2 regions of the Pantoea sp. R13S299 genome follow, and region 2 is predicted to be linked to the other one. Evidence: predicted binding sites of a transcription regulator. Region 2 holds the regulator's gene; the other holds the start of a gene.
What was found. Region 2 encodes PhoB, which activates phosphate uptake and scavenging genes when phosphate is short. Its sites were predicted from a motif close to CTGTCATAAAACTGNCNNAT; they were not measured.

Region 1 (5,025 bases), on a different contig from region 2:
GTGTGGATAACACCCTGCTGATGATTCAGATGGTCTCGGCGCGAATGGGGATTGCTGCACTGCCGCACTGGGTGGTAGAGAGTTTTGAGAAGCAGGGTCTGGTCGTCACGCGCACGCTGGGTGATGGCCTGTGGAGCCGTCTTTATGCGGCCGTTCGTGAAGGTGAGCAGCGTCAGCCGGTACTGGAAGCGTTTATCCGCTTTGCCCGTCAGCACGCCTGTGAGCATCTGCCGTTTGTGCGCGACGCCGCGCTGCCCGGTACGGTATTACAGCGGTAATCCGGCGGACACAAACCTGCGCGAACGCGGTCAAAATCCCCTATAATGCGCAGCCTGTCGACTGACCATGAGAAGATCTCACCATGACTAACAATGATATTCTGCGCAGCGTGCGCTACATGCTCAACCTGAGCGATGCCAAAATGGTGGAGATTTTTAAGCTGGCGCAATGTGACGTGCCAGTGGCGGATATTCAGGCGTGGCTGAAAAAAGATGACGATGCGGCGTTCCGTCCCTGCCCCGATGTGCTGATGGGTTATTTCCTGAATGGCCTGATCTTTTACCGTCGTGGCAAAAGCGAAGATGCACCCGCGCCATCGATTGAGCGCAGGATGACTAACAACATCTTCATGAGAAAGCTGCGCATCGCTTTTGATCTGAAAACCACCGACATCCCGGATGTCCTGAAACGCGTGAATTTTACCGTTTCACAGGCCGAAATCGGCGCGATTTTCCGCAAGCCCGATCATAAGAACTACCGCGAGTGCGGCGACCAGATTCTGCGTAACTTCCTGAAAGGGCTGGCGATGATTCAGCGTCCGTCACAAGCCCCGCGCGATAAATAGAGGCCTGGCGGCGCCGATCTTTTTTCTGAAAGATCAGAGATCCCATAACGAGGCCTTTAAAGATATTACTATTTATTTCATAATGTTTCCTGATGCATGATTGATTCTGGTGGGGCGCAGTCAATACCTGATTCGCACCTTGCCGGGTTAACTTTCAATCATTCAATCAGGAAGAAATATGCGTGAATTAACTCATTTTGAAACAAGCCAGGCCAGCGGTGCAGGAACAGAAAGTGCCAGCGCGGAAGTCGTGCAGTTAAGCTCCGTTAATAAAAACAGTCTGCTGGTTAATAAAATATTCCGGGTACTTAATGGATTATTTGGTATGAAGATACCCTATCTGAGATAACCAGACAGAGTAAGTAAGTGATAATGGCCGTCCAGCTCATTAGAGGCTGGTGTCGGATCACGGCGTCGAGTGTCTATCGCAGAGAAGCAACTCATACTTTACGCCGTCTTTAAATTGCAGACCCTTTCTGCGGGCAGAACGCACCCGACCACCAGCAAAGTCACTTCTGACCGCGCCCCACTACCCAGCGCTTATGCACCCACAGCGAGGCGATGATCACCAGCGCGCCCGCAATAAAGCTCGGCCAGTGCGGTTTCTCCTGCCAGATAGCCAGATTCACCAGCAGCCCGGCGGGCACGTGCATGTTATTCATAATGCCCAGCGTGCCAGCATCGACCTGCGTTGCACCGTAGTTCCACATGAAATAGCCGAGACCGGAAGCGGCGACGCCCAGCCAGACCAGAATGCCCCACTGTAGTGAGGTGGTCGGCAGCTTCTGCGGATTGCCCCAGGCACACCACGCGATCACCGCAATCAACACCGCACCCAGATAGAACCAGGAGAAGGCCGTGTGCTGCGGCATCGGGCGGGTCTCCTGCAGACGCTTATAGCCCACCATTCCTGCCGCAAAGCAGATGTTTGCCAGTTGCACTAACAGCAGACCAAACCAGAAATGATCGCTGACTTTGTCATAGCGAATAATGGCCGCGCCAGCCACCGCCAGTAGCGCACTGAAGATATAGCCAATGCGCAGCGGACGACGGCTGATCAGATCGTAAATCAGCGTCACATAGAGCGGCGTCATCACCGTAAACAGCAGGAACTCCGACACGCTAAGGTAGAGATAGGCTTCAAAGCTCAGCAGATACATCACACCCAGCTGCAGCATCCCCACCAGCATGTAAAGCAGCAGCGTTGAAGGACGATGACCACGCCAGCGCAGGAACGGTAAAAACACCAGCGCAGCCAGCGCCAGACGCATCAGTACAGAGAACCAGCTGTCCACCTGCCCGGCAAGGTATTCGCCAATCAGGCTGAACGAAAAAGCCCACAGGATGGTGGTAATGATTAATAAAAACACGGCGACGACCCCGAAATGAACAGGCCGCCAGTGTAAACAATGTGCCGCCGTCAGGCTGTGAAATCTGGTTGACATCTGATTACAAACCAGGCGATCAGAATAACCACTGGATAGCCTGCTTACACTCCCTGACATAACTGGCGGCTGAATAGGTTTTCAGCCAGATAAAATGCGCGAAATAATCCATCACGTGATCACTTTCGCTCTCAACTGTAATAAAACTGTAACAAATGTGTCATTCATCACAGTAACGTTGCGCAACTAACATTATTCTTTGCGCGAAATGGAACATCCTGCGTCCATTTTGTTCTGCTCTTTTCTGCCCCAACCTGCTGGGAATCAAAAATCATAATGTGCCCTGGAGGGCCTCACTGATGCTGAGCATTTTTAAACCTGCACCACGTCAGCCGCAGGTGGCGGAGGATCACGTTGATCCGCTCTACCGTCGTCTGCGCTGGCAAATTTTCATCGGGATCTTCTTTGGTTATGCGGCCTACTACCTGGTCAGAAAAAACTTCGCACTCGCCATGCCCTATCTGGTGGAGCAGGGTTTTTCACGAGGCGATCTCGGTTTTGCCCTGTCCGGCATCTCCATTGCCTACGGCTTTTCAAAATTCATCATGGGCTCGGTCTCTGACCGCTCAAACCCGCGCGTCTTCTTACCGGCCGGTCTGATTCTGGCTGCGGCAGTAATGCTGATTATGGGATTCGTCCCCTGGGCGACCTCCAGCATCATGGTGATGTTCGTGCTGCTGTTTGTCTGCGGCTGGTTCCAGGGCATGGGCTGGCCACCCTGTGGGCGCACCATGGTTCACTGGTGGTCACAGAAAGAGCGCGGCAGGATCGTCTCGGTCTGGAACTGTGCCCATAACGTGGGCGGCGGCATTCCGCCTCTGCTGTTCCTGCTCGGTATGGCGTGGTTCAACGACTGGAAAGCGGCACTCTACATGCCAGCGTTTGGCGCGATTGCCATTGCGATTCTGGCCTTTGCGCTGATGCGCGATACGCCACAATCCTGCGGTCTGCCGCCGATTGAAGAGTATAAAAACGACTATCCGCCTGACTACGATGCCAGCCACGAAGAGGAGCTGACGGCAAAACAGATCTTCATGAAGTATGTGTTGCCGAACAAACTGCTGTGGTACATCGCGCTGGCTAACGTGTTTGTCTATCTGCTGCGCTACGGCATCCTCGACTGGTCACCGACCTATCTGCGCGAAGTAAAACACTTCACGCTGGATAAATCGTCGTGGGCCTACTTCCTCTATGAGTATGCGGGGATTCCGGGAACGCTGCTGTGCGGCTGGATGTCGGACAAAGTATTCCGTGGTAATCGCGGTGCGACCGGGGTGTTCTTTATGACGCTGGTGACCATCGCGACCGTGATCTACTGGCTCAACCCGGCGGGCAATCCTGGCGTCGACATGGCCTGCATGATCGTGATTGGCTTCCTGATCTACGGTCCGGTGATGCTGATTGGTCTGCACGCGCTGGAGCTGGCACCGAAAAAAGCGGCGGGAACGGCGGCGGGCTTTACCGGCCTGTTCGGCTACCTGGGTGGATCGGTCGCGGCCAGCGCCATTGTCGGTTACACCGTCGATTACTTCGGCTGGGACGGCGGCTTCATAGTGATGATTGCAGGCTGTGTGCTGGCGGTTATTCTGCTGTTACTGACGATGGTCAGCGAACACAAACACAAAAAGACCCTCGCCTGACGGCAATAAAAAAGGGCCGGATAACGGCCCTTTTTACGCTAACGGCTTAAGCCAGATAGAGCGTGCGCAGCGTCTGCGGCACCGCATCATCAGCATTCGAACCAATCACCTCCAGCTCCGGCAGCGTATCTTTCAACCGCTGATGGGCATTCTGCATGATATAGCCCTTACCCGCCATGCTCAGCATCTCCACATCATTCATGCCATCGCCAAAGGCGATACAGCTTTTCAGCGTGTGGCCTAGCGTCTTCGCGACTGCTTCCAGCGCATGCCCTTTCGACACGCCGCCCGCCATCACTTCCAGACAGGTCGGCAGCGAGAAACTGACGTTAACCCGATCGCCCCAGCGCGCTTCAATCGCCTGCTCCATCGGAATCAGATGCTCGGGATTTTCGCAGGTAAAGAAGACCTTACTGATGTTATCGGTTGGCAGCAGGCCCGGCTCATAGACCTGATAGTTGAAGACCGACTCGCGGAAATAGTCCTGCTCAGCCGGGCTTGAACGGCTGACAAACCACTCATCGTCGCGGTAAACGTGCGTCAGAATATCGCTGTGATGATATTGCAGGCCAAACAGATCGCTGGCGATATCCTCATCCAGATTATGACTGAACACCAGTTCGCCCTCTGCGTTGTGCACGCGTGCGCCGTTTGAGGTGATCATATAGGCCGGAATCGCCAGACTGTCGCGCATCTGTCCGACATCGATATGATGACGGCCGGTGGCGAACACAAAGTGAATATCTTTCGCGACCAGCTGCTGCAGCGTTTCACGCGCAAAAGGAGTCAGACGATGTTCGGGGGAAAGCAGCGTGCCATCCAGATCGGATGCAACGATGTGATACATGAAAACCTCGGGTATCTGGTTCTGCCGGTTTAAACCGGTCGGATAAATTACGTCAGTGGTGCGATGAAAAAAAGTCGACCACTGCATTGAGTGCTTCGGCGCGCATCTCATCCTTTTCAAACAGGATTTCATGACGCGCACCCTCGATCACCCGTGGCTTATTGCCCTCACACGGATGACCCGCCGCGGCCATCGCGGCACAAAACAGGTCCTGTGAACGATTGTCGACCACCCGATCATCGCTGGCCT
Region 2 (5,025 bases):
GCGGGGCGCAGGAAGCTGCCAACGGTATCGGCACGGAACGGGGCGGTTTCTCTTTGCATGATCACTCCTGTCTCTCCTGCCGGTAATGACGGCAGGAAATAATTGCATCCTGATATAAATAGCCATCTGGATGGCTACATGTCTGAACACAGAGTGTCATGAGCCGCGTTCATCTGCAACTGAAGAAAATTCAGCGATGATGAAAAAAATTCAACTTCGGGGGTTAACGCAGCGCGGCACGCGCCTGTGCCATCTGGCTGTCTGAGAGCGGCAGATAGCCCGCTTCGCTGACCCGCCGCTGGCCTTGAGGAGAGAGCACCTGCTGCAGAAACGCAGCGACCAGCGGTGGCAGCGGTTTGCCGGGCGCTTTATTAACGTAGAGATAGAGCGGACGCGCCCAGGGATAGCGGCCGCTGCGGATAGCATCGGCATCCGGGACAATCGCCTGGCCCTGATCGTTCTTCACCGCCAGCATTTTTACGCCGCTCAGATGAAAGCCAAAACTGGCGTAGCCGATGCTGCGCGAATTACCGGCCACCGCCTGCACCACTGCGGCCGACCCAGGAAACTCCGCCACGTCGCTGCGGAAATCGCCTTTGCACAGCACCTGCTGCTTGAAGAAACCCCAGGTGCCGGAGGCGGAGTTACGGCCATAGCGCTGAATGGGTCGTTTATTCCACTGCGCGCCGGTTAAACCGAGATCGCCCCAGCGCAGCGGCACGCTGTGCGCGCCACACAGGCGGGTAACGGAGAAGATGGCGTCGAGCTGACGCGGTTCAATCTGCTGCAGCGGATTGCGCTGATTCACTACCACCACCAGCGCATCCATCGCCACCGGCACCGCCAGCGGCGGATAACCGTAGCGCGCCTCAAAAGCCTGCCGCTCATCGGCCTGCATCGGGCGGCTCATCGGCCCGAGCTGTGCGGCGCCCGCCGCCAGGGCAGTGGGCGCGGTCGAAGAACCGGAGGCCTGAACCTGCACATTCACGCCCGGCGCCTGGCGACTGAAATCTTCGCCCCACAGGGTCATCAGATAGCCGAGCGTATCGGATCCCACGCTGCTGAGATTGCCGGAGAGCGTGCCGGGCTGGGCCAGAGCCAGACCCGGCAGCAGAGAGACGATCAACAAAACAAGGAGGCGCATCAGGGAGATCCGGCAGCGATTAATGAACGGCATTCTCCTGCATCACGCTGCTGACAATCAACCTCGCAGGCAGCGTAAAGGTAAAACAGGTCTCTTTATTCGGTACGCTGGTGATATCGAGCCGCGCGTTATGGTGACTCAGAGCATGTTTCACAATCGCCAGCCCCAGCCCGCTGCCGCCAGTGGCGCGCGAACGTGCTTTATCGACGCGGTAGAAACGCTCTGTCAGACGCGGAATATGTTCTGAGGCGATACCCGGCCCGTTGTCGCATACCCGGAAAGTAGCCCCTTGTTTGCCGCGCAGCCAGCTGATATCGATCCGCGTGCCGTCCGGCGTATGATTCACCGCATTGTAAACCAGATTGGAGATGGCACTACGCAGCTGTTCATCGTTGCCAAACACTTTCAGATGGGGATCGGTGTGGAAATGGATATCGTGACGACCGCCACTCAGCGTCGCCGCCTCATGCTGCAGTAATTTGAGCATCACCGGCACATCAACCTTCTCTTTCAGATCGATCGCCGGTGCGGCTTCGATGCGCGACAGCGTCAGCAGCTGTTTGACCAGGCTGTCCATACGGCGCGTCTGCTCCGACATCGTGTGCAGCGCTTTACTGCGCGAAGGCTCGCTCATCACCGAATCGTTCATCATCTCCAGATAGCCCTGCAGCACCGTGAGCGGCGTGCGTAACTCATGGCTGACGTTGGCAAAGAAGTTGCGACGTGCCCCTTCCAGCTGATGCATCTGCGTCACATCACGCGCCACCAGCAGCCACTGCCCCTCGCTGTAGGGCATGACGCGAAATTCCATATGAAGTTTGTTGTTCAGCACCAGCGTCAACGGCTTGTCGAAATCGCGCTGGCGCAGATAGCGGGAAAACTCCGGATAACGCAGCAGATTAAGGATGTTCTGGCCATTATCTTCCGGCCAGCGCAGGCCCAGGTGCTGCTGCGCCAGGCCGTTACACCAGAAAATGGTGCCCTCTTCCGTGGTCAGGATCACCGCATCCGGCAGCGACTCGGCGCCGCTGCGGAAACGCTTAATCAGATTACCGAGTTCACGCCGCCGCCGCCGGTTGCGCAGTTGCATCTGGTAAAGACCATAAAACAGCGGCTCCCAGCTGGCACGCCCGGCAGGCGGCGTCATGGTGCGGTCGAGCCACAGCCAGTGCGACAGCCGCATCAGATTGTGGAAATGCCATAACAGGACCATGACCACGCTCAGCAGCAGCCACCAGGGCAAACCGCCAAACAGCAGGCCCAGCAGCGCCGCAGGCAGACAGGCCAGCAGCAGTTCTGTCAGTAATCTCTTCCAGGAGAGGCGTTCCAGCACGGTAAAGGCTCCGTTTAGTAGCGGGCAGAGAAACGATACCCTGTTCCACGGACGGTTTGTACCATGCGATCGTGGCCGGAGACTTCCAGCGCTTTACGTAAACGGCGAATGTGAACATCGACTGTACGATCTTCCACATACACATTGGTGCCCCAGACGTGGTTCAGCAGCTGTTCGCGGCTGTACACGCGCTCCGGGTGCGTCATAAAGAAGTGCAGCAGCTTATATTCGGTGGGGCCCATCTCCAGCGGCGTGGTTTCGGACATCACGCGATGTGAAGAGGGATCCAGACTCAGTCCCTGCATCTCAATCACCTCTTCCACCGCCATCGGTGAAATACGGCGCATTACCGCTTTAATCCGCGCCATCAGCTCTTTGGGTGAAAACGGCTTGGTAATGTAATCGTCGGCGCCCACTTCCAGGCCACGCACCCGATCTTCCTCTTCACCGCGTGCGGTGAGCATCATCACCGGAATATCGCGGGTCATCGCCTCACGTTTCAGATGTTTGATAAACTGAATACCGCTGCCTCCGGGTAACATCCAGTCCAGTAAAATCAGATCGGGCCAGGGTTCAATCAGCTTGCCAACGGCGCTGTCATAATCTTCCGCCTCGATTGGCTGATAGTCGTTCTGCTCCAGAACAAAACACAACATTTCACGGATGGGGGCTTCATCCTCCACAACCAAAATGCGCTTAGCCATTATTACTCCTGCTGATTATGACGGCTGTCACTGAGATTCGCGGCGCCATTATGCGTCAGATTTGTGACACTTTTATGAAAAACATAACCTGCCTGTAACGCCGTTGGTAATCATTTATGACAGCGCAGCGACAATTTTTTGCTTTGGCTGCAGAGCCAGTATAATCGCCGGGCGAATCACAACGGCAGGGACTCATCATGCGCATCATTCATACTGCGGACTGGCATCTGGGGCAGTTCTTCTACAACAAAAGTCGGGCAGCCGAACATCAGGCGTTTCTCGACTGGCTGTTGATCCAGATTGAACAGCATCAGGTAGATGCATTGATTATTGCAGGCGATCTGTTTGATACCGGCACGCCGCCTAGCTACGCCCGCGAGATGTTTAACCGCTTTGTGGTGGCGCTGCAGCCTACCGGCTGTCAGCTGATTGTGCTGGCGGGCAACCACGACTCCGTGGCGACGCTCAATGAATCGCGCGAGCTGCTCGCCTGTCTCAACACCCGGGTCATCGCCACGCCGCAGGCGCAGGATGATGTGCTGCTGCTCAACACCCGTCAGGGCGAACCGGGCGCGCTACTGTGCGCCATTCCCTATCTGCGACCACGCGATATCCTGCGCAGCCGGGCGGGTCAGTCGGGACGCGATAAACAAACCTCCCTGCTGGAGGCGATCGCCCATCACTATCAGCAGCGTTTCGCCGCCGCCCAGGCGCTGGGCTATGCGCTGCCGATAATCGCCACCGGCCATCTCACCACCGTTGGCGTCAGCCAGAGCGATTCGGTGCGTGACATCTATATCGGCACGCTGGATGCCTTCCCGGCCAGTGCCTTTCCGGCGGCTGACTATATTGCGCTGGGCCATATTCACCGCGCCCAGCGCGTCGCAGGCAGCGAGCATATCCGCTACAGCGGCTCGCCGATTCCACTGAGCTTTGATGAGCTGGGCACGGAAAAGAGCGTCTTCCTGCTGGAGCTGGCGGCCAGCGGCCTGCAATCGGTCACGCCGCTGGTGGTGCCTCAGTCGCAACCCATGCAGGTGCTGAAAGGATCGCTGGCGCAGATTGCGGCGCAGTTAAACGCCTTCAGCACAGCAGAGCAGGAGAAGCCGACCTGGCTCGACATCGAAGTCACCACCCAGGAGTACCTCAGCGATCTGCAGCGCCAGGTCGAAACCCTGACCGCCACGCTGCCGGTCGAAGTCCTGCTGTTGCGCCGCAGCCGTGAACAGCGGCAGCAGAGCCTGGCGCGGCTTGACAACGAAACCCTGAGTGAACTGAAGGTGGAGGAGGTCTTTGCCCGCCGCCTGGCGCTGGATGAGGAGCTGCAACCGGCGCAAATCGATGAGATGACCACCCTGTTCCGCCAGACGCTGGCCGCCATGGAAGAGACCCAATGAAGATCCTCACGCTACGGTTCAAAAACCTCAACGCCCTGCGCGGTGAATGGTTCATCGACTTCCGCGCCGAACCCTTTGCCAGCAACGGCCTGTTTGCGATAACCGGCGCCACCGGGGCCGGTAAAACTACCCTGCTGGATGCCATCTGCCTGGCGCTCTATCACCAGACGCCACGTCTGGGCGCGATTTCCCAGAGCCAGAATGCGCTGATGACCCGCGACTGCGCCGAATGTCTGGCGGAAGTCGAGTTTGAGATCAAAGGCGAAGCCTGGCGCGCCTTCTGGAGCCAGAACCGGGCGCGCGGCACCGCCGACGGCAAGCTGCAGGCACCGCGCGTTGAGCTGGCGCGCTGCGCCGACAACATCATTGTTGCCGATAAAGTCGGTGACAAGCTGAAGATGATCGAAACTCTGTCAGGTCTTGATTTCGAACGCTTTACCCGGTCGA

Region 1: glpT (glycerol-3-phosphate transporter) is a predicted target of PhoB. The motif match lies at 2,425-2,444, and genes of this name have one in related genera.

Annotation. Positions count from the first base shown of each region.
Region 1 covers NZ_JBLYEF010000006.1:24,747-29,771, forward strand. The annotation lists gene metR (HTH-type transcriptional regulator MetR) at 1-278, shown strand, start outside; gene ACN1CO_RS20580 (DUF1456 family protein) at 362-844, shown strand; gene ACN1CO_RS20585 (hypothetical protein) at 1,023-1,193, shown strand; gene ACN1CO_RS20590 (carboxylate/amino acid/amine transporter) at 1,354-2,214, opposite strand; gene glpT (glycerol-3-phosphate transporter) at 2,589-3,929, shown strand; gene yigL (sugar/pyridoxal phosphate phosphatase YigL) at 3,976-4,776, opposite strand; gene pldB (lysophospholipase L2) at 4,829-5,025, opposite strand, start outside.
Region 2 covers NZ_JBLYEF010000001.1:97,249-102,273, reverse strand. The annotation lists gene ACN1CO_RS00520 (cobalamin-independent methionine synthase II family protein) at 1-59, opposite strand, end outside; gene ACN1CO_RS00515 (PstS family phosphate ABC transporter substrate-binding protein) at 224-1,144, opposite strand; gene phoR (phosphate regulon sensor histidine kinase PhoR) at 1,164-2,477, opposite strand; gene phoB (phosphate response regulator transcription factor PhoB) at 2,492-3,181, opposite strand; gene sbcD (exonuclease subunit SbcD) at 3,379-4,578, shown strand; gene ACN1CO_RS00495 (AAA family ATPase) at 4,575-5,025, shown strand, end outside.